4 regions of the Pseudomonas ulcerans genome follow, and region 3 is predicted to be linked to each of the others. Evidence: riboswitches for the same ligand, from Rfam matches in the RefSeq annotation. Region 3 holds a riboswitch; each other region holds the start of a gene.
The links. Region 3 has a riboswitch for cobalamin ahead of V0R59_RS25450 (LysR family transcriptional regulator). Riboswitches for the same ligand answer to the same signal wherever they lie in the genome.

Region 1 (5,702 bases), on a different contig from region 3:
CGGGCGCTGTGTTCGCCGGCGACCAGGTGGCTGAAAGGGATGTCGATCATGCGGTTCTCGCGCACCGCGCGCAGGTGCGACAGGGCCGGGTGCTTGCGCAGGTAGTCGCGCTTGGCGCTGGCCGGGGACCAGACCGCATCGGCCAGCAGGAGCACGTCCGGGTCCTGGCGCAGCAGGGTCTCGGCATCCACCGTGACCCGGTGCAGGTCGATGTCGGCGAAGATATTGCGCCCGCCGGCCACGGCGATCAGCTCGGTGACGAAGCCGCGGCTGCCTTCGCTGTCCAGGCCCTGGGTCTCGCTATCCAGGTAGAAGACGCGCAGCGGCTTGTGGGTGGCGGCGAGGGTGCGGGCCTGCTGCAGGTCGGCTCGCTGGCGGGCGATCACTGTTTCGGCGCGGTCCTGGCGGCCGAGCAGGGCGCCGAGGGTGCGCAGGTCATGTTCGATGGCGTCGAAGCCGGAAGCGGGCGGGGCGGCGCAGGCGTCTTCCAGCAGGTAGCTGGCGATGCCGAGGCGGACCAGGTCGTGGCGTGAGCCGACGCCGTCGCGAAAGGCGCTGGCGAAGCCTCCGACCACCAGGTCGAAGCGTCCGGCGTAGAAGACTTCCTGGGAGGGGTACTGGCGCGACAGCAAGGGGACGCCGCGGTAGCGGTTTTCCTTCAGGGCGCCGACGTCGTCATCTATATAGCTGACTGCGGCCAGAGCCGGGCCGGCATCCAGTGCCAGCAGCAGGTCGGCGGCGTGCTGGTTGAGGGCAAGGATGCGCTGTGGTCCGGGGGCCTTGTGGGTCCAGGTCTCGCCGCAGTTCTGGTAGTCGAGGGCATTCGCGCTGGAGCAGGCCAGGAGCAATAGCCACGTCAGGTGCTTCATGGGCCGTCTCCGTTGAGCAGCAGGTCGCGTACCGGGCGACCGTCCACCAGGTGTTCGCGGACCAGGCGCCGGGCGTCGTCGTGGCTGGCGATGCGGTACCAGCAGCGGTCCGGATACACCGTTGCCACCGGGCCGAGGTTGCAGGGGAACTGGCAATGGGTGCGGGTCAGCAGGACGCCGTCGGCGGTCTCCATGCGTTGCGCGGCCAGCAGCTCGTTGCGCACCGTCTTCCAGACTTTCAGGGCGCCGCGCAGGGTGCAGCGGGGGCCGGTGCAGAGCATGACGTGGCGGGCGTGGTCAGGGATGTGCGACCACTCGGGGTTGCTGGGGATGTCCTGTTCGTTCATGGGCTGTCCTTCGAATTCCGTCGAGGCGACGCGTACGCTGTGGTAGCCCACGACGTACGCTTCCATCACAAAGCGCCTCAGAAGCTGTAGGTGTACCGCGCTTCGGCCGTGAACGGCCGGCCCAGGTTGCTTACCCGTGGCGAGCTGGAATCCATGCTGGTGGTGTAGTCACGGTCCAGCAGGTTCTCCAGCAACAGGCTCAGGCGATGCTGGCGCTGGCCATCCAGGTAGCGGTAGGCGTCGGCATCGACCACGGTGTAGTGGCCATAGTCGATATCCCGCGGGCTGATCACGCTGCCGATGTAGCGCACCGCCGCACCCGCGCCCCACATGCGGTCGGCGGACTCGTAGCCGATCCGGCTGCGGGCGAAGTAATGCGGGATGTTGTTGATGGTCGCCCCATTGCGCGACTCGGTGAGGTTGCGGGTCATGTCCGCCTGCACCTGCCAGCGGTCGCTGAGCTGCACCTGGCCGTTGAGCTCGAAACCGCGCACGGTGATTTCGCCGTCGCCGTTGACCCACTGGCTGTCGACGATGGTGATCAGGTCCTCGATGCGACGATGGAACAACGTGCCGCTGACGCTGTAGGGCTGGCCGTTGACCAGGTTGCTGTAGTCCAGGCCCAGTTCGGCGTTGCGGCTTTTCTCCGCCTTGAGGTTGGGGTTGCCCATCTCGTCGCCCGGCTCGTTGACGTACAGCTGCTCGGCATTCGGCAGCTTGTAGGCCGAGCCGAACTGGCCGCGCAGCTTGAGGTGGTCGGTGAGGTCGTAGAGCGAGGTGAGCATGCCCACGGTGGCACTGTCGCCGCCGCTCAGGTGCTCGCGGCGCACGCCGATGCTCGGGTGCCAGTCGGGCAGGGCGGTGATCTCGGGGCGCAGTTGCACATACAGGGCATGGGCTTCGGCCTGGTTCTGGTCGATCTTCAGGACATCGTCCTTGCCCTTGTAGAACTGGTTGTCGGTGCCGAACACCAGGGTGTGGTTGCCGGGCAGGATCGCCGTGCCTTCGGCTTGCACGCCCCAGTCGCTGAAGCCCCAGTAGTCGTTGTGGTTGACCACCCGGGTGCTGCCGTCGGTGTTGTTGTAGACCCGGTTGTAGTTGGTGTCCCAGTCGTTCATGTGGCCCTTGACGAAGTAGCTGAAGTCTTCGTTCAGGTGTTGCTGGAAGGTCGCCGTGGCGATCTGCTGGACCCGGTCGTTGGTGGTGTTGCGGTTGGAGGTCGGGCGCAGGAAGTCAAGGCTGGCGGCGCTGTACTGGTAGAACAGCTCCAGACGGCTGTCGTCTCCAAAGCTCTGCGCGGCCTTGGCGCCGAAGGTGTTGACCTCGTAGCTGCGCTTGCGGTCACTCACCGTCGCAGCGATATCGCTGCTGCGGTACGGCTGGTAGCCCTCGGAAATGTTGTGGCTGACGTAGGCGAGCAGGCCGAGGTCGCCGAAACCGTTGCTGAAGATGCGTTCGATGCGCCCGTCGCCGTTGCGCCCGGCGAAGCTGTCGACGCCCAGGTTGACCTGGCCGGAGGCATCGCGGGACTGGGCATTGCGGGTGACGATGTTGATCACCCCGGACACCGCCTGGGTACCGAACAGCAGGCTCTGGCCGCCCTTGAGCACTTCGATGCCTTCGATCGCCGCGGCGGGCAGGGTATCGATGTAGATGCCGCCGTAGAGGCGGTTGTTCAGGCGCACGCCGTCGAGGAGGATCAGCGTGTCGTCGTTGCGCCCGCCCAGCAGCGAGTAGGTACCGTAGTCGAACGGGCCCTGCTTGGGCGCGACGTACAGGCCAGGGATGAACATCTGCAGGACGCGGGTGATATCGGCGCTGGGGCCGGCGCGTTCGATCTGCTCGCGCTCGACCACTTCGACCTTGCTGCCGTAGCGGGCCATCTGCGCGATGGTGTTGGATTCCACTGGCGGCGCCGAGACGATCTGCTGGTCCAGGGTGAGTGCATCGGCCGCGTGCAGCAGCGTGGGGCTGCCGAGCAGGCAACCGAGTAGCGCGCGGGCGATTGGAGTGAAGGATGTGTTGCTCATTGACTTCTCGAAAGGAATTTTCGGGAAGCGCACAGGAGGGTACTGGCGAACGCGCGCCAGGTTACCGGCTCGTGCCCGCCCACCGCAGGTTTGCCAAATGACTGACGAATCCGTTCTCCAGTCGTGATGCTTCAGGCCGGTCTCCGGGCTTGCGAGGATGGAAGCCATTCGCCTTCCCATGCGTCATGCGCACAGTGGCCTGGTTGAATGCTTCACTCGCTTACCGTTGCGGGGGCAGCGCCGGACTGGTCGCAAGGACGCACCGGCTTCCCGTTTCACCTGCCGCGCGGCGGCGGCAGACACCTGAAACGGGCGGCATCTGACCATCGGGATGACCGTTCGTCAACCATGGGCTTTTTTGCGGGCAAAAAAAACGGCACCGCCAAGGGTGCCGTTGCTGTATCGCCGGTCAGCTTATTGATGCAGTTCTTCGGCGGCGTACAGGGTGTTTTCCAGCAGGCAGGCGCGGGTCATCGGGCCGACGCCGCCCGGAACCGGGGTGATCCAGCCGGCGCGGGGCAGGGCGGTCTCGTAGACCACGTCGCCGACCAGCTTGCCGTCTTCCTGGCGGTTGATGCCGACGTCGATGACGATAGCGCCTTCCTTGATCCACTCACCCTTGACCAGGCCTGGCTTGCCGGCGGCCACTACCACCAGGTCGGCACGGCCGACGTGACCGGCGAGGTCCTTGGTGAAACGGTGGGTGACGGTGACGGTGCAGCCGGCCAGCAGCAGTTCCATGGCCATCGGGCGGCCGACGATATTGGAGGCGCCGACGACCACGGCGTTCATGCCGTAGAGGTCCTGGCCGGTGCTTTGCAGCAGGGTCATGATGCCTTTCGGGGTGCACGGGCGCAGCAGCGGGATGCGCTGGGCCAGGCGGCCGATGTTGTACGGGTGGAAACCGTCGACGTCCTTGTCCGGGCGGATGCGCTCCAGCAGCAGGGAGGCGTCGAGGTGGGCCGGCAACGGCAGTTGCAGGAGGATGCCGTCGATGTTCGCGTCATCGTTGAGGCGATCGATCAGGTCGGTCAGTTCCTGCTGGCTGGTGCTGCTCGGCAGGTCGAAGGCTTGCGAAATGAAGCCGACTTCCTCGCAGTCCTTGCGCTTGTGCGATACATACACCTGGGAGGCGGGGTCGGTGCCAACCAGGATCACCGCCAGGCCGGGGGTCCGCAGACCTTGCTGGCGACGTTCAACGACACGTTGGGCGATCTGCTGGCGCAGGCTGGCGGCGATCGCCTTGCCGTCGATAAGTTGTGCAGTCATGACGGGTGATTAACCATCGAGAGAAAAAAAGAGCGCGCATTCTCTCATGAGCAGGGCGAAGGGCAAAGGCGCTTGGTCCGGCAATTGCCCTAAGCCCTTCAATAAAATGAAATTTTCCGAGAAATATGTTGACGGTGTGACAGGTGGTCTATAAGATTCGCCTCACTTGTCGGGCAGGGCCTAGCACTGGTTAGCAAGGTCGGGCAGAATGAGCGGATTTTGGCTTGTTCGGTACGGCTAAACGTTAATTTGTAATCGCAAGCGAAAGCAGATTAAATATGCGCCCGTAGCTCAGCTGGATAGAGCATCCGCCTTCTAAGCGGATGGTCGCAGGTTCGAGTCCTGCCGGGTGCGCCAATCAAGGCAGCTTTGGCACAAGTAGCAGATGCAATATGGTGGACGTAGCTCAGTTGGTAGAGCGCAGGATTGTGATTCCTGTGGTCGAGGGTTCGATTCCCTTCGTCCACCCCATATTCTGAAAGGCGCCTGATGAAAGTCTGGCGCCTTTGCTTTAAATGCTTCACGCGGACGTGGTGAAATTGGTAGACACACTGGATTTAGGTTCCAGCGGCGCAAGCTGTAAGAGTTCGAGTCTCTTCGTCCGCACCATTCAAGTCTTCACCGCCCGTCACTGAGGTGTGAGAAGGTCGCAAGTCAGCAACAAATGGTGGACGTAGCTCAGTTGGTAGAGCGCAGGATTGTGATTCCTGTGGTCGAGGGTTCGATTCCCTTCGTCCACCCCATATTCAGAAAGGCGCCTGGTGAGAACCAGGCGCCTTTTCGTTTTTTGGGGTCGTGAAATGAAAAGGCAGCCTTGGTGTGGCTGCCTTTTTCATTTGTTCGTCGTGCTCTCGTGGCGTTTACTGCGTGTTGACGCTCAGGGTTGCGCGGTCTTGCGTTTTCGGCGCATCGACATCACAGGCGGCCTCGCTGATCGCCCTTGACAGCGAACCTTTGAAGATCGGCGTGGGCTCGTCATCCGGGCGAGCGTCTGCCAGGCCTTTCAGTGACGTGCTGGAGCCCATGAAGCGTACTGTGCGGGAAATGCAATCGAACTGACGGGCGGAGAAGCTCGTTCCGCTGAGGCCTGTGCGTTGGGTGATTACCGAGAGTCTCCCGGGATTGCCGCTGACCTTGACGATCACGTACTGCGCATCTGGGTCGAATGAAGCTTGCAGGGGTGTAGC
Region 2 (5,702 bases), on a different contig from region 3:
GCGAAGCCATGGCGCAGCCAGAAATAGAACGCCAGGTAGCCGTGGGGCGGGACCAGGTCGGGATCGTGGTACACCGCGCTCTGGTCGAGCTGGTAGCCCCGCGCCGGCTGGATGCCGACGAAGGTCAGGCCCAGGCGCAGGCCGGCGACCATCATGCGTCCGCCGCGGAACATCGGATCGTGCTGCGGTTCGCCCCAGCGCTCGCGCACCGCTTGCTGGTTGGCTTCGGGCAACTGGGCGAAGGCCTGCAGATACGCCTCCAGCGCCATGCTCTGCGCGCACGGGCGCAGGTCGAGGCTGTCGAGGTCGTTGCTGACGCCGCCGAGCAGATCGTGGATCAACTGCGTGCCGCTGTCCGGCAGCTCGGCCAGCGGATAGCCCTGCTCGCGCAGGGCGCGGAGAATATTCAGCGCCGCCGCCGGGGTGTCCAGGCCGACGCCATTGCCGATGCGGCCATCACGGGTCGGGTAGTTGGCCAGCACCAGGGCCACGCGTTTCTGCGCGTTGGGCAGGCGCGCCAGCTCGCACCAGCGCCGCGCCAGCTCGGCGACGAAGTCCATGCGCTCGGGCAGGGGCCGGTAACAGACCACGTCGGACTGGCTGCGCTCGCTGCGCCAGGCCAAGTCCTTGAAGCTGATTGGCCGGGTGATGATGCGCCCGTCCAGCTCCGGCAAGGCAATGTGCATGGCCAGGTCGCGGGCGCCCAGGCCCTGCTCGCTGGCCTGCCAGCCGGGCTCGTTGTCCTGGGCGCAGATCGCCTGCAATACCGGAATGTCGCGACGGAACGGGCGCAGGTGGGGCTGCTCGGGGCTGGACTGGGCGAAGCCGGTGGTGTTGATGATCAGCGCGGCGTCGGTTTCATCCAGCCATTGCTCGACCTGGGCCAGGCAGCCCGCCTCCTTGAGGCTGGCCACGGCGATCGGCAGCGGATTGAGGCCGGTGCCTGCGAGACGCTCGCAGAACACATCGATGAAGCCGGTGTTCGCCGCCTGCAGGTGCGAGCGGTAGAACAGCACGGGCACCACGGGCTGGCCGGGTTGCCAGTCGGCACGCCAGTGGGCCAGTCCGGCCTCGGCGTGGCGTGGATGATAGAGGCTGGTACGAGGCAGTTGCCTGGGCTCGTCCCAAGGGTAATCGCGCCCCAGCCAGAGACTGGCGAGGCAATTGAACAGGTTCAGGGCATTGGCCTTGCCGCCCTGGCGCAGGAAATGCCAGAGGCGCTCGGCGGTTGCGCCGGTGATGCTGCCCAGGCTGCTCAGCTCCGGGTCCGGACGATCGTCGCCCGGCACCAGGATCAGTTGCACGCCTCGGGCGGCCAGTTCCACCAGTTGCTCGACACCATAGCGCCAGTAGCCGATGCCGCCGTGCAGCGATACCAGGATCACCTTGGCATGGCGCAGCACTTCATCGACATACAGGTCCACCGACGCATGGTTCTGCACCTGCATGGGGTTGGCCAGGCGCAGGCTGGGGTAGTCCTCCGGCAAGTCCCGGGCGGTTTCCGCCAGCAGCGCCAGGTGCGAATCGCCGCTGCAGAGGATCACCAGTTCGGCGGGGGTCTGGCCGAGATCGGCGATGCTGTCGTCCGGCACGAAACCGCCGGGCTGGGTCCGCAGCAGGTGCATGGATCAGGCGCCCAGGGCCGCGCGCAGACGGGCTTCGAGGGCCGCGGCATCGAGGTCCTGGCCGATCAGCACCAGGCGGGTGATGCGCGGCTCTTCGCTGCGCCAGGCGCGGTCGAAGTGCTTGTCGAAACGGGTGCCCACACCCTGGATCAGCAGGCGCATCGGCTTGCCGGGAATGGCCGCGAAGCCCTTGACCCGCAGGATGCCGGTGTCCGTCACCAGTTGGGTCAGAGCGTCCAGCAGCAGGCTTTCGTCGGCCTCGGGCAGGTCCAGGGAAATGGAGTCGAAGGCGTCGTGGTCGTGATCGTCGTGGTCATCGTCGTCGTCATGGTGCGAATCGTGGTGGGTGCGACGGCCATCGATATGCGCCTCGGACTCGGCACCGATGCCCAGCAGCACGTCCAGCGGCAGCACGCCCTTGCTCGCCTCGATCACCTTGACCGCCGGCGGCAGTTCTTCCTGGACTTCGGCGCGCACCGCGGCCAGGGCCTCGGGTGCGATCAGGTCGGCCTTGTTCAGCACCACCAGGTCGGCACTGGCCAGCTGGTCGGCGAACAGTTCGTGCAGTGGCGATTCGTGGTCCAGGTTCGGGTCCAGCTTGCGCTGTGCGTCCACCTGCTCGGGGAAGGCGGCGAAGGTGCCAGCGGCCACGGCCGGGCTGTCGACTACGGTGATCACCGCGTCGACGGTGCAGGCGTTGCGGATTTCCGGCCACTGGAAGGCTTGCACCAGGGGCTTGGGCAGGGCCAGGCCGCTGGTCTCGATGAGGATCTGGTCGAGGTCGCCACGGCGCGCCACCAGTTCGCGCATCACCGGGAAGAACTCTTCCTGCACGGTGCAGCACAGGCAGCCGTTGGCCAGCTCGTAGACGCGGCCGTTGGCCTCTTCCTCGGTGCAGCCGATGCTGCACTGCTTGAGGATCTCGCCATCGATGCCCAGCTCGCCGAATTCGTTGACGATCACCGCGATGCGGCGGCCATTGGCGTTGTCCAGCATATGGCGCAGCAGCGTGGTCTTGCCCGAGCCGAGGAAGCCGGTAACGATCGTGACGGGGAGTTTGGCCAGTGTTTTCATGTCGGATGCCCTTGGCAGCAGGATTGGCGGGCATGGGGGACGGGAGCCGGATGCCTGGCAGCCGGGCGCGTTCGCCACCGGATCACCCCGCCCGGTTGAAGTGGAAACTGTTCGAGGCAGGTCTCCTGGCTCGTGCTGTGCCCGGGGCAGCATCGACGCCTTCCCGCCGTTCACGGCAGTGGCTGTGGTCGATGATTCAGCACTTACAGTTGCGGGGGCAGCCGCGGAATGGCTGTGATCAGCGCACCGCGTTCCCGTCTTAGCTCCGGCCACGACGCCGGAGAACCTCGAACCGGCAAGGCTACGCAGTGCCCGGAGGCCGGTCAACCGCTGTATTGACGGATGTCAATGCGCGTGATTTCCTAGCGCGATCGTTTGGGTGCCTTTTTTATTACAAGGTGAAACGGGAAACCGGTGCGCGATGACCTTCCAGGTCGAGCCAATCCGGTGCTGCCCCCGCAACGGTAAGCGAGGAAAGCGTCAGATCCACTGTGCCCGCAGTCCGGCATGGGAAGGAGACGCCACGGCTCAATGCCCTCGCAAGCCCGGAGACCGGCCCGACGCAGAATTGACCAAACCCGCGGTGGGCGGGCGACGTTGCACCTCCCGGCCGTCCCGTGCCCGGAGGTTCTTCGCGCTTGCCTGTCGCCAAGACGACACACAAGAGGAAAGCGCCATGCCCGTTACCAGCACCGCCAGCCACGCCAGCAGCACCTCCAGCACCCTCAGCCAGCGCATCGTTGCCGCCGTCAGCGCCTCCGTGCTGGGCCTGTGCCTCGTCTACTTCGCCGGTTTCTCCCATATCGAAGCGGTGCACAACGCCGCCCACGACACCCGTCACAGCGCCGCCTTCCCTTGCCACTGAGGCCTGACCGCATGTTCACTCGCATCGCACGCACCGCGGGCTTCACCGGCCTGCTGGCCGCCCTGCTGCTGACCCTGCTGCAGAGCTTCTGGGTCTCGCCGCTGATCCTCCAGGCGGAAACCTACGAGAACTCGGCCCCGGCCGCCGCCCATGAACACGAGCACGCCGACGGCGCTGCCGCAGGTCATGAGCACAGCGCTGAAGCCTGGTCGCCGGAAGACGGCTGGCAGCGCGTGCTGTCCACCACCGGTGGCAACCTGGTGGTAGCGGTGGGCTTCGCCCTGCTGCTGGCGGCCATGTACACCCTGCGCGCCCCCGGCAGCATCGGCGCCGGCGCACTCTGGGGCCTGGGCGGTTTCGCCGTGTTCTGCCTGGCGCCGAACCTCGGCCTGCCGCCGGAACTGCCGGGCACCGCCGCTGCCGACCTGGCCCAGCGCCAGTTCTGGTGGATCGGTACCGCCGCGGCAACCGCAGCGGGCCTGGCACTGATCGCCTTCGCCGGAAACTGGGTGCTGAAGGCCGCTGGCCTGGCACTGCTGGTGATCCCCCACGTGATCGGCGCGCCGCAACCGGAAGTCCATGAAAGCCTGGCCCCGGAAGCGCTGGAATCGCAGTTTATCGTCGCTTCGCTGTTGACCAACGCCGGTTTCTGGCTGGCCCTGGGCCTGATCAGCGCCTGGCTGTACCGGCGCAAGGCTGCCTGATGCCCACCTCGCCCGGCGTCGGCCTGCTGTACGCCGGGCTGGGGTGTCGTCGCGGTACCCCGGCCAGTGACCTGGCCGGCCTCCTGCGGCAGGTTCTGCAAGACCGCGACCTGCCCTTCTCCGCCCTGGCCGGACTCGCCAGCATCGACCTCAAGCGCGACGAACCCGGCCTGCTGCAACTGGCCGAAGACCTTGCCCTGCCCCTGCACTTCTACAGTGCCGTCCAGCTCGCCCCGTTCACCCCGCGCCTGAGCCATCGCTCCGCCACGGCCTTTCGCCACACCGGCTGCTACGGTGTCGCGGAAAGCTGCGCCCTGGCCCTGGCCGAACAGCTGGGCGGTGCCACGGCACAATTGCGTGTCGAGCGCGTCGTGCTGGGCGACATGACCCTGGCATTGGCCTGGGCCCCCGCTTCTGGCGGATAATCCGCCGCCTTCCCTTCAGAGATTCCAGCATGACCGTCTATTTCATCGGCGCCGGCCCCGGCGATCCGGAGCTGATCACCGTCAAGGGCCAGCGCCTGATCCGCCAGTGCCCGGTGATCATCTACGCCGGCTCCCTGGTGCCTGCTGCCGTGCTCGAAGGGCACACGGCCGAAACCGTGATCAACAGTGCCGAACTGCACCTGGAACAGATCATCGAGGCGATCCGCGCCGCCCATGAAAAAGGCCAGGATGTCGCCCGGGTGCACAGCGGCGACCCGAGCCTGTATGGCGCCATCGGCGAGCAGATCCGCCATCTGCGCGAGCTGGGCATTGCCTACCAGATCATCCCCGGCGTCACCGCCACCGCAGCCAGCGCGGCCCTGCTGGGCTGCGAGCTGACCCTGCCGGACATTGCCCAGAGCGTGATCCTCACCCGGTTCGCCGACACCTCGCCCATGCCCGAGGGTGAGGCGCTGGCCAGCCTGGCCAGCCACAAGACCACCCTGGCGATCCACCTCGGCGTACGCCACCTGGCGCGGATCGTCGAGGAACTGCGCCCGCACTATGGCGACGATTGCCCGATCGCCGTGGTCCACCGCGCCACCTGGCCGGACCAGGACTGGGTGCTGGGCACCCTGGACGATATCGTCGGGCTGGCGCAGGCCAAGGGGTTCCGGCGCACGGCGCTGATCCTGGTGGGCCGGGTGCTGGCCAGCGACAGCTTCAGCGAGTCGGCGCTGTACCGTGCGGGGCACGCCCACCTCTATCGGCCTTGAGGTGTATTGCATTGCCATCACGGTGGTTGCACATTACGGCAACGACCACCCTCGAAAAGGATTGCCCCGATGCTGGAACTGCGCCCCTGCTGCGAATGTTGTGCCACGCCACTGCCCGGCGACAGCCGCGACGCGATGATCTGCTCGTTCGAATGCACCTACTGCCGTAGCTGTACCGAAGACACGCTCAAGGGCAAGTGCCCGAACTGCGGGGGTGAACTGCAGCCGAGACC
Region 3 (5,702 bases):
GGTGCTGCTGACCTTGACCCGCTGCGTCCAGGGCTTCTCCGCCGGCGGCGAGTACGCCGGGGCCTGCGCCTACCTGATGGAGCATGCGCCGAATCACCGTCGCGGCTGGTATGGCAGCTTCCTGCCGGTGTCGACCTTCTCGGCGTTCGCCAGCGCGGCGGTGATCGCCTATCTGCTGGAGGCCAGCCTGGCGCCCGAGGCCATGGCCCAGTGGGGCTGGCGCGTGCCGTTCCTGGTGGCGGCACCGCTGGGTGTGGTCGGCCTGTACCTGCGCTGGCGGATGGAGGAAACGCCGGCGTTCCGCCTGGCCATGGCCGAGCAGAAGGAGCACGCCCATTCACCGCTGCGCGAGACCCTGGCCCAGCAGAAAGGCGTGATGCTGCGCCTGGGCGCGTTCATTTCCCTGACGGCGCTGTCGTTCTACATGTTCACCACCTACTTCGCCACCTACCTGCAGGTGGTCGGCCACCTGAGCCGGGCGCAGGCGCTCATGGTGTCGACCATCGCCCTGCTGTTCGCCGCCGGCGCCTGCCCGGCGGCAGGTGCCTTCGCCGATCGCTTCGGACGCCGGCGGACCATCGGCGTGACCTGCCTGTGGGTGATCCTCATGGTCTTCCCGGCGTACTGGCTGGCCAGCTCCGGCAGCGTGCCGGCCGCGGTGTGCGGGGTCATCCTGCTGGCGGTGGGCGCGGTGATGTCCGGGGTGGTCACCGCCGCCCTGCTCTCCGAAGTATTCCCGACCCGCACCCGCTACACCGCCTCGGCGATGACCTATAACGTCGCTTACACCCTGTTCGGCGGCACCGCGCCGCTGATGGCGACCTGGTTGATCGGCCTCAGCGGCAGCAGCCTGGCGCCGGCGTTCTACCTGGTGGTGATTGCGCTGGTGGCGCTGCTGGGTGGGCTGGCATTGCCGGAGACCTCGCGGATTTCGCTACATGACGAACCGGGCAGCGCCAGCGCCGACCTGCTGCGGGGGACCGGCGACACGGCCTGAAACCTCATTCCGGAATACCGGTCACCTTGTGCAACGCACGCATCGCGCACGGTGGCCGCGCACCTTCCGGATCGACCTGCTCGCACTGCTTCAACAGCGGATAGACATCGGCGAACTTCAGACTGGCCAGTTGCTCCCCGTGTTGCTGCGATACGAAGCAATGCTCGAAGCGGTAGGCGGCATACACCTCGGGACGCAGAGGCGGGAAATCGTAGACCTCATCGACAATCGCCTTGAATACCTCGGGCATCTGCACGTCGGACACGGGCGGCGCATAGGTGAGCAGGTCGCGCTTGGTCACCCCCGCCTCCCGGGCCCGGAGTGCTTGCTTGGCCAGGTCGACGGAGGCCTGCATGCCTTGGGGAACAGGGCAATCGGAGGCGGCCAGTGCCGCTGTCGACGCCAGGGTGCCCAGCAGGGCGAGTAGTGCAACCATCCTTGTCATGAGTTTCCTATTCGGTCTGTGAGAATGCGGCCTTCGACAGGCCAGGCCGGCCCGGGTTCGATACTGGATCGAAATTAGCGCATCCGAGACGGCGTGGAGGATCAACTGGCCATGATCGCCAGCCGTTTCTTCGCCTTGTAGCAGTCGTTGAGATCGAGGGCCTTGCGGTAGTACTCGGCGCGTCGGGCGCGATTGCCATCGCCCTGCAACCGGTAGATCTCGGCCTGGAAGTCACGACTGCTGCCCCACTGCATGCCCAGGCCTGGAGGCGTTTCACGCTTGCATTCGAGCAAGCTGGCAGGCTGCGGGAAGTAGCGCTCGTACCGGGGCATGCTGGTCTCAACGACCTGCAGCGCCAACTTGTACTCGGGTGTGTCGGTGTAGGCCGGGCAGAAGGAGGCGATCTCCAGTGCCGGCGGAGCGAAGCCGCGGCCCAGGCTGCGCTCGAACAGGGAACAGGCTTTTTCCCGTGTCACGTCGTTCGGTTCCAACAGCACGTAGATCAGTCCGAGGCGGTACTGGGCGACAGGGTGATCGAGGGCCGCTGCCTGCTCAAGCAAGGGTATCGCCGGCTTGAGCGTCTCACCGGCTTCAGCGGCGCTATCCAGGGATCGCCGCTTTTCCTCCGCGCTGGTCCCTGGCGTGATCGCCGTCACGGCCTCGAACTTGCTGTTGGCCTTCTGCAGATACGGGACGGCCTGCTGGTAGAAGCTGTCGGCCTGAGGATCGATGTGGAATCCATCGGCGGCGCAGAGCGGTGAAAGCAGGCAACCTGCCAGGGTGTAGCGCCAGCATTGGCTGAACATGGAGGGGCTTCCTTGCGTGACATGCGGTCGTAACGTAACGAAATCTGTCCCTCACCACCAGCCCGGCATGGCAACCTTTCCCTGCCCGGCCCGATGGTCTACCATGCCGCCCGCCGGTTTCCACCTCGGAATTAATAGGGAATCCGTCGCTCGCCAGCACGCGAGCCAAACGGAACTGCCCCCGCAACTGTAGGTGCCGAGCCCGCTCCTGAAACGCCACTGGACAGAGTCCGGGAAGGCTGGAGCCGGGCCATGACGCATCAGTCAGGAGACCTGCCGGCAAACATTCACCAACCGGCGGGGTGTCCGGGATGGCCATCCTTTGCCCTGTCCAGGGTGCTTGTCCCGTGCCTGCGCGGGGCATGCCGATGCCTGTCCGTGCGTCTCTCCCGCGTATTGTTCGACGGGGGTCGACGTCCGCTCATGATCGACTTGAGACACCTGCGCACGCTCCATGCCCTGCGCGAAACCAACAGCCTGCCCGAGGCCGCCGAGCGCCTGCACCTGACCCAGTCGGCGCTGTCGCATCAGTTCCGCGAACTGGAACATCGCCTCGGCTTGCCGGTGTTCGTGCGCAAGTCCCGGCCGGTGCGTTTCACCACCGCCGGCCTCAAGCTGCTGCAACTGGCCGACCAGGTGCTGCCGCTGATCCGCACCACCGAGCGCAACCTGAGCAAGCTGCTGGGCGGCAGCGCCGACCGCCTGCACATCGCGATCGAGTGCCACAGCTGCTACCAGTGGCTGATGCCCTCGCTGGACGAATTCCGCAGCGCCTGGCCGGAGGTGGAACTGGACCTCGCCTCGGGCCTGGCGTTCGCGCCGCTGCCGGCCCTGGAGCGCGGCGACCTCGACCTGGTGGTGACCTCCGACCCGCTGCCCCTGCCCGGCATCACCTACGTGCCGCTGTTCGGCTACGAGGCCATGCTCGCCCTCGACAAGCACCATGCCCTGCGCAGGAAGCCGTGCCTGGAACCGGCCGACCTCGCCGGCCAGACCCTGATCACCTACCCGATCGAGCGCGATCGCCTGGACATCTTCACCCGCTTCCTCGACCCGGCCGACGTCGAGCCGGCCCAGGTACGCACCGCCGAAATGACGGTGATGATGATGCAACTGGTGGCCAGCGGCCGTGGCGTCTGCTGCCTGCCGAACTGGGCATTGCACGAATACACCGCCCGCGGCTACGTGATTGCCAGGCGCCTGGGCCAGGACGGCCTGCAGGCCACGCTGTACGCGGCGGTACGCAGCGACATGCTGGAGGTGCCGTACATGAGTGACTTCCTGCTCACGGCCAAGGACATTTCCTTTGCCACGCTGGAGGGCGTCAATGCCGCTCCAGCATCTCCAGCGCAGCAACCGTGATAATCACGCCAATCCCCAGCAGGCATGCCGTCCCGACACCGTAGAACAGCGTCCGCCACGGCTGCCAGCGGGCGAGGTAGGCCAGCGTGTGAAGGATCCGCGCCAGGGTGAACAGCACGCATGACGCCATGCACCAGGCCGCCGGCACATCGAGGGCGACCGCCAGCGCGCCGAGGGCGAAGAACACCGGGATGTTCTCCAGGTCGTTGGCCCAGACCTTCGAGGCCCGTATCACCTCCGGGTGCTCGGTCGCCATCGCACGCCGCTGGAACACGGCGGCGTCCTCCGGATTGACGAAGGCCTTGAGGCGCAGGCGGAAGTAGCCCTGGTAACAGGACACCGCTAGCATCTTGGCGAACAGGACCACCACGCACAGGGCGTAGACCGCAAGGCTGTCGCTCACGCCCGCTGCCCCTGCGCCACGCCACGAACCGCCAGGTACAGCAGCGGCCCCAGCGAGACGAACAGGGCCGTCAGCAACAGATAAGGCACCAGCGCCCGGGTCGAGCCGCCGCGCTGGCGGTTGTCCCGGACCATCCAGAAACCGGCCAGGCCGGCCATCAGGTACAGGTCGATGACCAGCTGGGCGGTGTCGGGGCTGGAGATCAGCTCCAGGCCGAAGGCCAGCAGCGACTGCTCGGCGGTGGCGATCGTCCAGGCGGTGTAGAAGGTGAGTGGTACCAGTATTGCCAGCGCGATGAGGCGAACCATGGGGGTGTCTCCGGTTAGTGTGTCCCGGCAAAGGTAGTGATAGGCTGGCTCGCCTCTCAATGACCTGGGAGGTCATGGACACCGCACACAAGGACGGACAGAGTCGCCCCATGAACCCGCCACCCTTCCACCACGCCCATCCCGCCTCGACACTCCCCGCCGGCCAGCACCTGCGCCAGCTGCGTCGGCAGGCCGGCCTGAGCCAGCTCGACCTGGCGCTGATGACCGGTATTTCCCAGCGCCACCTGAGCTGCGTGGAGACCGGCCGTGCCAAGCCCGGTCCCGGCACCCTGCATGCCCTGCTCTCGGCCCTCGGCGCGCCGCTGGAGCACGGCAACGAAGTCTTCCTCGCGGCCGGCTATGCGCCCCGCTACGCCATCTCGCCGCTGGATGCGCCGGCACTGGACATGGTGCACAACGCCATCGGCCATATTCTCCAGGCGAACAATCCGGCGCCGGCAATCGTCATCGACCGCAACTGGGACATCACCGCCAGCAACACCAGCGTGGGACTGCTGCTGGCCATGGTCGGCGTGCCGGCGAGCGAGGGCATGAACCTCAACCTGCTGCAGACCCTGATGCACCCGGACGGGCTGGGCAGTCATATCGTCAATGCCCGGGAAGTCCGCGCGGCGGCCTGGCAGCGGGCGTCTCGCGAAGCGGCGGGCAACCCGTACCTGAGCGATCTGCTGCGGGAACTGCCGGCGCCTGAACCCGGGGATGAAAAGGCGGAGGCCACGCCTGTCCTGCTGACCCGGGTGAATACCCCGGGCGGTGAACTGAGGTTCCTGTCCACCTTCACCACGTTCGGCATGCCGCTCGACATCAGCGTGGAATCGATGCGGATCGAGCATCTGATTCCTGCGGACGAGGTGACGTGGCAAAGGATGCGGGCGGCATTCGAGGCGTGGTCCGGGGAGCAGGTACCGGCGTGAGATAAATGCCTGCAGCTCATGGAACACCGCATAACTCATTGACTCAGCAGGGACTTGTGGGAGCGGGTTGACCGGGACGCCGGACCGCCGCGATTACGATAGTGAACTCACCGGAGTCATCGCGGGTAAACCCGCTCCCACAAGGTCTGCGTCGCTCTCTAGACCTGTTCTCTGCGCGACAGCCAGTTAGTCACCATTGAGCACCAGCTTCAGCTCCTTGCGCGCCTGGCTCCGCCACACCACCACGGAAGCGTTGTAGCCCTTGCGGGTCTTCGCGGCGACCGCGGTGAAGTCGTCAGGCGAGGCGATCTCCTGGCCGGACACTTCGAGGATCACGTCCAGCGCCTTGAAACCCGCGCGATCGGCCTGCCCGCCCTTGCTGGTTTCCACCACCCAGGCGCCCTTGGCCGCCGGCAGGCCCACTGCCTTGGCGTAGTCGGGGGTCA
Region 4 (5,702 bases), on a different contig from region 3:
GCATCGAGGGTATTGCTCAGGCGATAGAGCACCACTCCCGGCGCACCGGCGATGGCGAACCAGAACAGCGCGGCGAAGACCGCGTCGCTGCCATTCTCCAGCACCGACTCGGTGGCCGCGCGGGCCACGGCGGTTTCGTCCAGCTCGCGGGTTTCCCGGCTGACCAGGTAGCCGACACGCTTGCGCGCCTCGTCCAGGTCGCCTGCGCGCAGGGCATCGGCCACCGGCTGCACGTGCTCGCCGAGGCTGCGCAGGCCGAGGGCGCAGTACAGGGCGAGGATTTCCACCAGCCAGCCAATGTACGGCAGCCAGGACAGCGCGGTGGCCAGCAAGGTCAGCGGCACCACGGCAAGGAACCAGGCGGTGACGCCATGGCTGCGCCAGCCGCGACCCCCGGCATTGAAACGTTGCTCCAGGCGTCCGGCCATGCGGCCGAAAGCCACCAGCGGATGCCAGCGCCGCGGCTCGCCCAGCAGCGCATCCAGCGCTACCCCGGCCACGGTCAGCAGGGCCACACTCATTCGTTCTCTCCCCAATGGTTTTCAAACAGCATGTCGGCCAGCGGTCGCGGCGTGATCCAGCCTTCCAGGGCCAGCATCGGCGCCGGGTAGAACGCGCGTACCGGGCCCAGGCAGAGGATCGCCAGCGGCTTGGCCCCGGCCGGCATGCCCAGCAGCTCGGCCAGCGCCTGTGGGTCGAACAGCGACACCCAGCCCATGCCCAGGCCTTCGCCGCGAGCGGCCAGCCAGAGGTTCTGGATCGCGCAGGAGAGCGAGGCCAGGTCCATTTCCGGCAGGGTGCGGCGGCCGAAGATATGCGCTTCGCGCTTGTCCATCAGCGCCGCCACCAGCAGTTCGGCGCAGTCGTTGATGCCTTCGACCTTGAGTTGCATGAATTCGTCGGAACGTTGCCCCAGCGCCTCGGCGGTGCGCAGGCGTTCGTCCTCGACCAGGGCCTGGATGCGCTGGCGCAGGTCGCGGCAAGTGATGCGGATGAAGCGCCAGGGCTGCATCAGGCCGACGCTGGGGGCCTGGTGCGCGGCTTCCAGCAGGCGTGCGAGCAGCTCCGGGGCAACCTCGCCGCCACTGAAATGACGCATGTCGCGACGCTCGCCGATGGCGCGGTAGATCGCCGCGCGCTCGGCTTCGCTGTAGGCGTGTTCGCTCATGGTGCCAGCAGCGCCGCCGTCGCATCGGCGTTGGAGGGGAAGTAGAAGTGCACGTACGAGGCGGTCAGGCGCCCGCTGCGGTACACCGCTTCCGCACCGCGCCCGCCGTTGGGGCTCTGCCCGCGGGCGATCGGTTCCAGCTCGGTGCTGGTCAGGGAATGATGGTAGGTATGGCCGCGCAGGGTGCCTTCCGGCAGTTCCACCGCCTGCAGGGCCAGGGCCGCCAGGCGCTTCTGCATCACCGCCTCGCCCGCCAGCAGGCCGGCCAGTTCGGCGCGCTCGCCGGCGACATCGGTCAAGGCATCGAGCAGGTAGAGCATGCCGCCGCACTCGGCAAGCACGGGCTTGCCGGCCTGGTGATGGGCACGGATGGCCGCCAGCATCGGCGCGTTGGCGGCCAGGGCGTGATGGTGCAGCTCGGGGTAGCCGCCGGGCAGGTACAGGCTGTCCGCCGCCGGCAGTTCGCGGTCATGGATCGGCGAGAAGAAGCTCAGCTCGGCACCCATCGCCCTCAGCAGGTCGAGGTTGGCGCCATAGGTGAAGGCGAAGGCTTCGTCACGGGCCACGGCGATGCGCACGCCGGCCAGGCGCGGCTCGACGGCATGCGCCTCGGGGGCAGCGAACGCCACTGGCGGCGGCAGGGACGACTGGCAGCTGTCGCCCAGGGCCTTGGCAGCGGCGTCGAGGCGCAGGTCGAGGTCGCTCAGTTCGCTGGCCTGGACCAGTCCCAGGTGGCGGCTCGGCAGCTCGATCCCGGTCTCCCGGGACAACCCGCCGTACCAGCGCAGGCCTTCGGTGAGGCTGCCTTCCAGCAGCTGCGCATGGCGCAGCGAGCCGACACGGTTGGCCAGCACGCCGGCGAACGGCAGGTCGGCCTGGTAGCGCGCCAGGCCCAGGGCCAGGGCGCCGAAGGTCTGGGCCATGGCGGTGCCGTCGATCACCGCCAGCACCGGCACGCCGAAATGGCGGGCCAGGTCGGCGCTGGACGGAGTGCCGTCGAACAGGCCCATCACCCCTTCGATAAGGATCAGGTCGGCCTCGCCGGCGGCTTCCCAGAGCAGGCGACGGCTTTCCCCGGCGCCGACCATCCACAGGTCGAGCTGGTACACCGGCGCGCCGCTGGCGCGTTCGAGAATCATCGGATCGAGAAAGTCCGGTCCGCACTTGAACACACGGACCTTGCGCCCCTGGTTGCGATGCAGGCGGGCCAGGGCCGCGGTCACGGTGGTCTTGCCCTGACCGGAGGCCGGCGCGGCGATCAGTACCGCCGGGCAATGCCGGGTGTCACTCATAGCTCGACGCCCTTCTGGGCACGGATGCCGGCCTGGAAGGCATGCTTGACCATGCCCATCTCGGTGACGGTGTCGGCCAGCTCGATCATCTCGTCCTTGGCGCCGCGGCCGGTAACGATCACGTGCTGCATCGGCGGACGGGCCTGGAGGTCGCCGAGCACCTGATCCAGGTCAAGGTAGCCATGCTTGAGGGCGATGTTCAATTCATCCAGCACCACGAAGCCGATGCTCGGGTCCTGCAACAGTTGCCGCGACACGGCCCAGGCCGCTTCGGCGGCGGCGATGTCGCGCTGGCGGTCCTGGGTTTCCCAGGTGAAGCCCTCGCCCATCACGTGGTAACGCACCTGCTCGGGGAAACGGCGGAAGAACAGTTCCTCGCCGGTGGCGTTGCGGCCCTTGATGAACTGCACCACGCCGCACTGCATGCCATGGCCGAGGGCGCGGGCGAGCATGCCGAAGGCCGAGCTGCTCTTGCCCTTGCCGTTGCCGCTGAGCACCAGCAGCAGGCCGCATTCGTTGGGGGCGTTGGCGATGCGCTCGTCGATCACCGCTTTCTTGCGCTGCATGCGCGCCAGGTGGCGTTCGTCACGTTCGGGGGATTCGCTCATCGGGGGTCTCCGCGGGCCACTGTCGACAGGCGGGAAGCGACGACAGCTGGAAAGGTGGGCACGGCGGGACAGGCGCAGGCGGCGGGCGACGGGGCCCGGCAAACCGCGCATCACCCTCCGTGATGCCGTTGACTGTTTGCAGGCCGGTCTCCGGGCTCATGAGTGGATCGCGATCCCGACCGGGCGCCTTCCCGGGTCGGAAACCCAGTGGCCTTGCGCGGTCTTGCCTCATCTACCGTTGCGGGGGCAGCGCCGGGATCGCACGTCGCGCGTGCCCACCGGCTTCCCTGTTTCACCCTGTCGACCGCAAGGTCACAGAGCACCTGAAACAAGTCGCGAAGGTTAGAGGGTTGGGCACTGAGCGTCAATTGGAGACGCCCGTCACAGGCCGGACCAATGGCACTATCCGCAGGCTGTGCCACAGTGATATCAAATCGCCATGGTTTTCCGCTGTACTCGTACAAAAACTACGAAAGGAGAGCAGCATGCAAGGCCTGATTCTCAACAATCCCCGACTCGAATTCCTGCGTCCGGCACTGGAACGCTGGGGGGAGTCCATCGAGCGCTTCAACCAGGTCCTGGGCGATGGCGAAGGTCCTTACTGGCAAGGCGTCCAGGCCAACCTCGGCACCCTCTCCGCAGCCATCTGGCAGGCCGAACTGGTGACCTTGCAAGGCTACCAGAGCAAGAAACAGCGCGATGAAGGCGAACGTGGGGCGCAGTGCGATCTGCTGATCGCCAGCCGTGACGAATCGGCCTACCTGCATGCCGAGCAGCGCTGGCCCAAGGTGGGCCGCCTGGACCTCAGCAGCGCCTTGCAGGAAGCCGGGGCGGTGGCCAAGGGCATTGCCTATGCGAGCCAGCTGAAGCTCGCCGCGCTGTTCGTCAGCCCGGTCAAGCTGGAAAAGCATGCCAGCCCGGAAGAACTGCAGGACATGGTGGATGACCTGCAGAAGCACAACGCCTGCGCCATCGCCTGGTGTTTTCCGTACGGGTATCGCAAGTTGCATGACGAGTTCGGGCAGTACTATCCCGGAGTGGCGCTGCTGCTGAAGCAGGTCTGATCCCCTGAAACCAATCGCCGGCCATCCCGGCGATTGGCCAGGATGGCCGCCCTCATTCCTGAACACTCGACTGAACCTCCCGCCTCCGCCCCGCCTCTGACCTGTAACACCCCCGTTACGCGAAGGAGTCGAGCATGTCCTCACTGCGCCTTGCAGTCCTGCTGGCCATCGCCGCCGGCCTGACCGCCTGCGGCGAATCCGCCCGCCTGCAGGTCACCGATGGCAGCGGCCCGTCGCCGCAACTGCCGGAACCGAACAAGACCCTGATCCCCACGGTGAACATCGCTCCGGCCGTGGGCTGGCCGGAAGGCACCAAACCCGTCACCGCCCAGGGCACGCAGGTAGTGGCCTTCGCCAGCGGACTGGACCATCCGCGCTGGCTCCATGTGCTACCCAACGGCGATGTACTGGTGGCGGAAACCAATGCCCCGGAGAAACCCGAGGACGGCAAGGGCATCCGCGGCTGGGTTATGAACAAGGTCATGGCCAAGGCCGGCGCCGGGGTGCCCAGCGCCAACCGCATCACTCTCCTGCGGGATGCCGACAGGGACGGCGTGGCGGAAACCCGCACGGTGTTCCTCAAGGATCTGAATTCGCCGTTCGGCATGGCCCTGGTCGGCAACGATCTGTACGTCGCCGACACCGACCGCCTGCTGCGCTTCAAGTACCAGGACGGTGCGACCTCGCTGGACGGGCCCGGTGAAGCGGTCACCGATCTTCCGGGTGGCCCGCTCAACCACCACTGGACCAAGAACGTGATTGCCAGCCGCGATGGCAAGAAGCTGTATGTCACCGTCGGCTCCAACAGCAACGTTGCCGAGAACGGCATGGACAAGGAGACGGAGCGCGCGGCGATCTGGGAAGTCGATCCGGCGACGGGCCAGCACCGGGTGTTCGCCTCCGGCCTGCGCAATCCCAATGGCCTGGCCTGGGAGCCGCGCAGCGGGCAGCTATGGACGGCCGTGAACGAGCGTGACGAGATCGGCAGCGACCTGGTGCCGGACTACATCACCTCGGTACGTGACGGCGGGTTCTATGGCTGGCCGTACAGCTACTACGGCCAGCATGTCGACGTGCGGGTCCAGCCCGGCAACCCGAACCTGGTGGCCGAGGCGCTGGTGCCGGACTACGCGGTGGGCCCGCACACGGCTTCGCTGGGCCTGGCTTTCGCCGACGGGACACTGCCGCCGCCGTTCGACCAGGGTGCGCTGATCGGCCAGCATGGCTCGTGGAACCGCAAGCCGCACAGCGGCTACAAGGTGCTGTTCGTGCCCTTCAGCACGGACGGCAAGCCGGCGGGCAAGCCAATCGACCTGCTGACGGGCTTCCTGAACGACGACGGCAAGGCGATGGGGCGGCCGGTAGGGGTCGTCACCGACCAGCGTGGGGGCGTGCTGGTGGCGGATGACGTGGGGAATGTGGTCTGGCGGGTGAGCAAGGCGCGCTAGCCTGTGCCGGCCTCAACGCGGGCATTGCCGGCGATGAGGCCATCGGCCAGGGCACAAGGCTACGGGTTGTGCGCCAGATGCTCCGGTGCCTTCAGCACCCGCTTGGCATTGAGGTACGAACG

Region 1: it holds a riboswitch for cobalamin, as region 3 does, so the genes downstream of both, V0R59_RS01410 (TonB-dependent receptor plug domain-containing protein) here and V0R59_RS25450 (LysR family transcriptional regulator) in region 3, are expected to answer to the same signal.
Region 2: it holds a riboswitch for cobalamin, as region 3 does, so the genes downstream of both, V0R59_RS20545 (CbtB domain-containing protein) here and V0R59_RS25450 (LysR family transcriptional regulator) in region 3, are expected to answer to the same signal.
Region 4: it holds a riboswitch for cobalamin, as region 3 does, so the genes downstream of both, cobO (cob(I)yrinic acid a,c-diamide adenosyltransferase) here and V0R59_RS25450 (LysR family transcriptional regulator) in region 3, are expected to answer to the same signal.

The regions. Positions count from the first base shown of each region.
Region 1 is NZ_JAZDQN010000001.1:308,448-314,149, forward strand. It holds gene V0R59_RS01400 (ABC transporter substrate-binding protein) at 1-869, opposite strand, end outside; gene V0R59_RS01405 ((2Fe-2S) ferredoxin domain-containing protein) at 866-1,216, opposite strand; gene V0R59_RS01410 (TonB-dependent receptor plug domain-containing protein) at 1,294-3,246, opposite strand; cobalamin riboswitch at 3,364-3,568, opposite strand; gene folD (bifunctional methylenetetrahydrofolate dehydrogenase/methenyltetrahydrofolate cyclohydrolase FolD) at 3,661-4,515, opposite strand; tRNA gene V0R59_RS01420 (tRNA-Arg) at 4,796-4,872, shown strand; tRNA gene V0R59_RS01425 (tRNA-His) at 4,911-4,986, shown strand; tRNA gene V0R59_RS01430 (tRNA-Leu) at 5,040-5,124, shown strand; tRNA gene V0R59_RS01435 (tRNA-His) at 5,183-5,258, shown strand; gene V0R59_RS01440 (hypothetical protein) at 5,376-5,702, opposite strand, start outside.
Region 2 is NZ_JAZDQN010000025.1:35,154-40,855, reverse strand. It holds gene cobN (cobaltochelatase subunit CobN) at 1-1,625, opposite strand, end outside; gene cobW (cobalamin biosynthesis protein CobW) at 1,629-2,699, opposite strand; cobalamin riboswitch at 2,798-3,004, opposite strand; cobalamin riboswitch at 3,060-3,274, shown strand; gene V0R59_RS20545 (CbtB domain-containing protein) at 3,376-3,564, shown strand; gene V0R59_RS20540 (CbtA family protein) at 3,576-4,268, shown strand; gene V0R59_RS20535 (cobalamin biosynthesis protein) at 4,268-4,693, shown strand; gene cobM (precorrin-4 C(11)-methyltransferase) at 4,723-5,469, shown strand; gene V0R59_RS20525 (DUF1272 domain-containing protein) at 5,539-5,702, shown strand, end outside.
Region 3 is NZ_JAZDQN010000039.1:46,953-52,654, forward strand. It holds gene V0R59_RS25435 (MFS transporter) at 1-997, shown strand, start outside; gene V0R59_RS25440 (hypothetical protein) at 1,002-1,433, opposite strand; gene V0R59_RS25445 (hypothetical protein) at 1,544-2,248, opposite strand; cobalamin riboswitch at 2,346-2,543, shown strand; gene V0R59_RS25450 (LysR family transcriptional regulator) at 2,672-3,610, shown strand; gene V0R59_RS25455 (MAPEG family protein) at 3,573-4,013, opposite strand; gene V0R59_RS25460 (DUF2834 domain-containing protein) at 4,010-4,321, opposite strand; gene V0R59_RS25465 (helix-turn-helix domain-containing protein) at 4,432-5,256, shown strand; gene V0R59_RS25470 (PDZ domain-containing protein) at 5,443-5,702, opposite strand, start outside.
Region 4 is NZ_JAZDQN010000034.1:20,792-26,493, reverse strand. It holds gene cbiB (adenosylcobinamide-phosphate synthase CbiB) at 1-521, opposite strand, end outside; gene bluB (5,6-dimethylbenzimidazole synthase) at 518-1,168, opposite strand; gene V0R59_RS23905 (cobyrinate a,c-diamide synthase) at 1,165-2,460, opposite strand; gene cobO (cob(I)yrinic acid a,c-diamide adenosyltransferase) at 2,457-3,068, opposite strand; cobalamin riboswitch at 3,193-3,410, opposite strand; gene V0R59_RS23895 (hypothetical protein) at 3,554-4,132, shown strand; gene V0R59_RS23890 (PQQ-dependent sugar dehydrogenase) at 4,267-5,580, shown strand; gene V0R59_RS23885 (C40 family peptidase) at 5,640-5,702, opposite strand, start outside.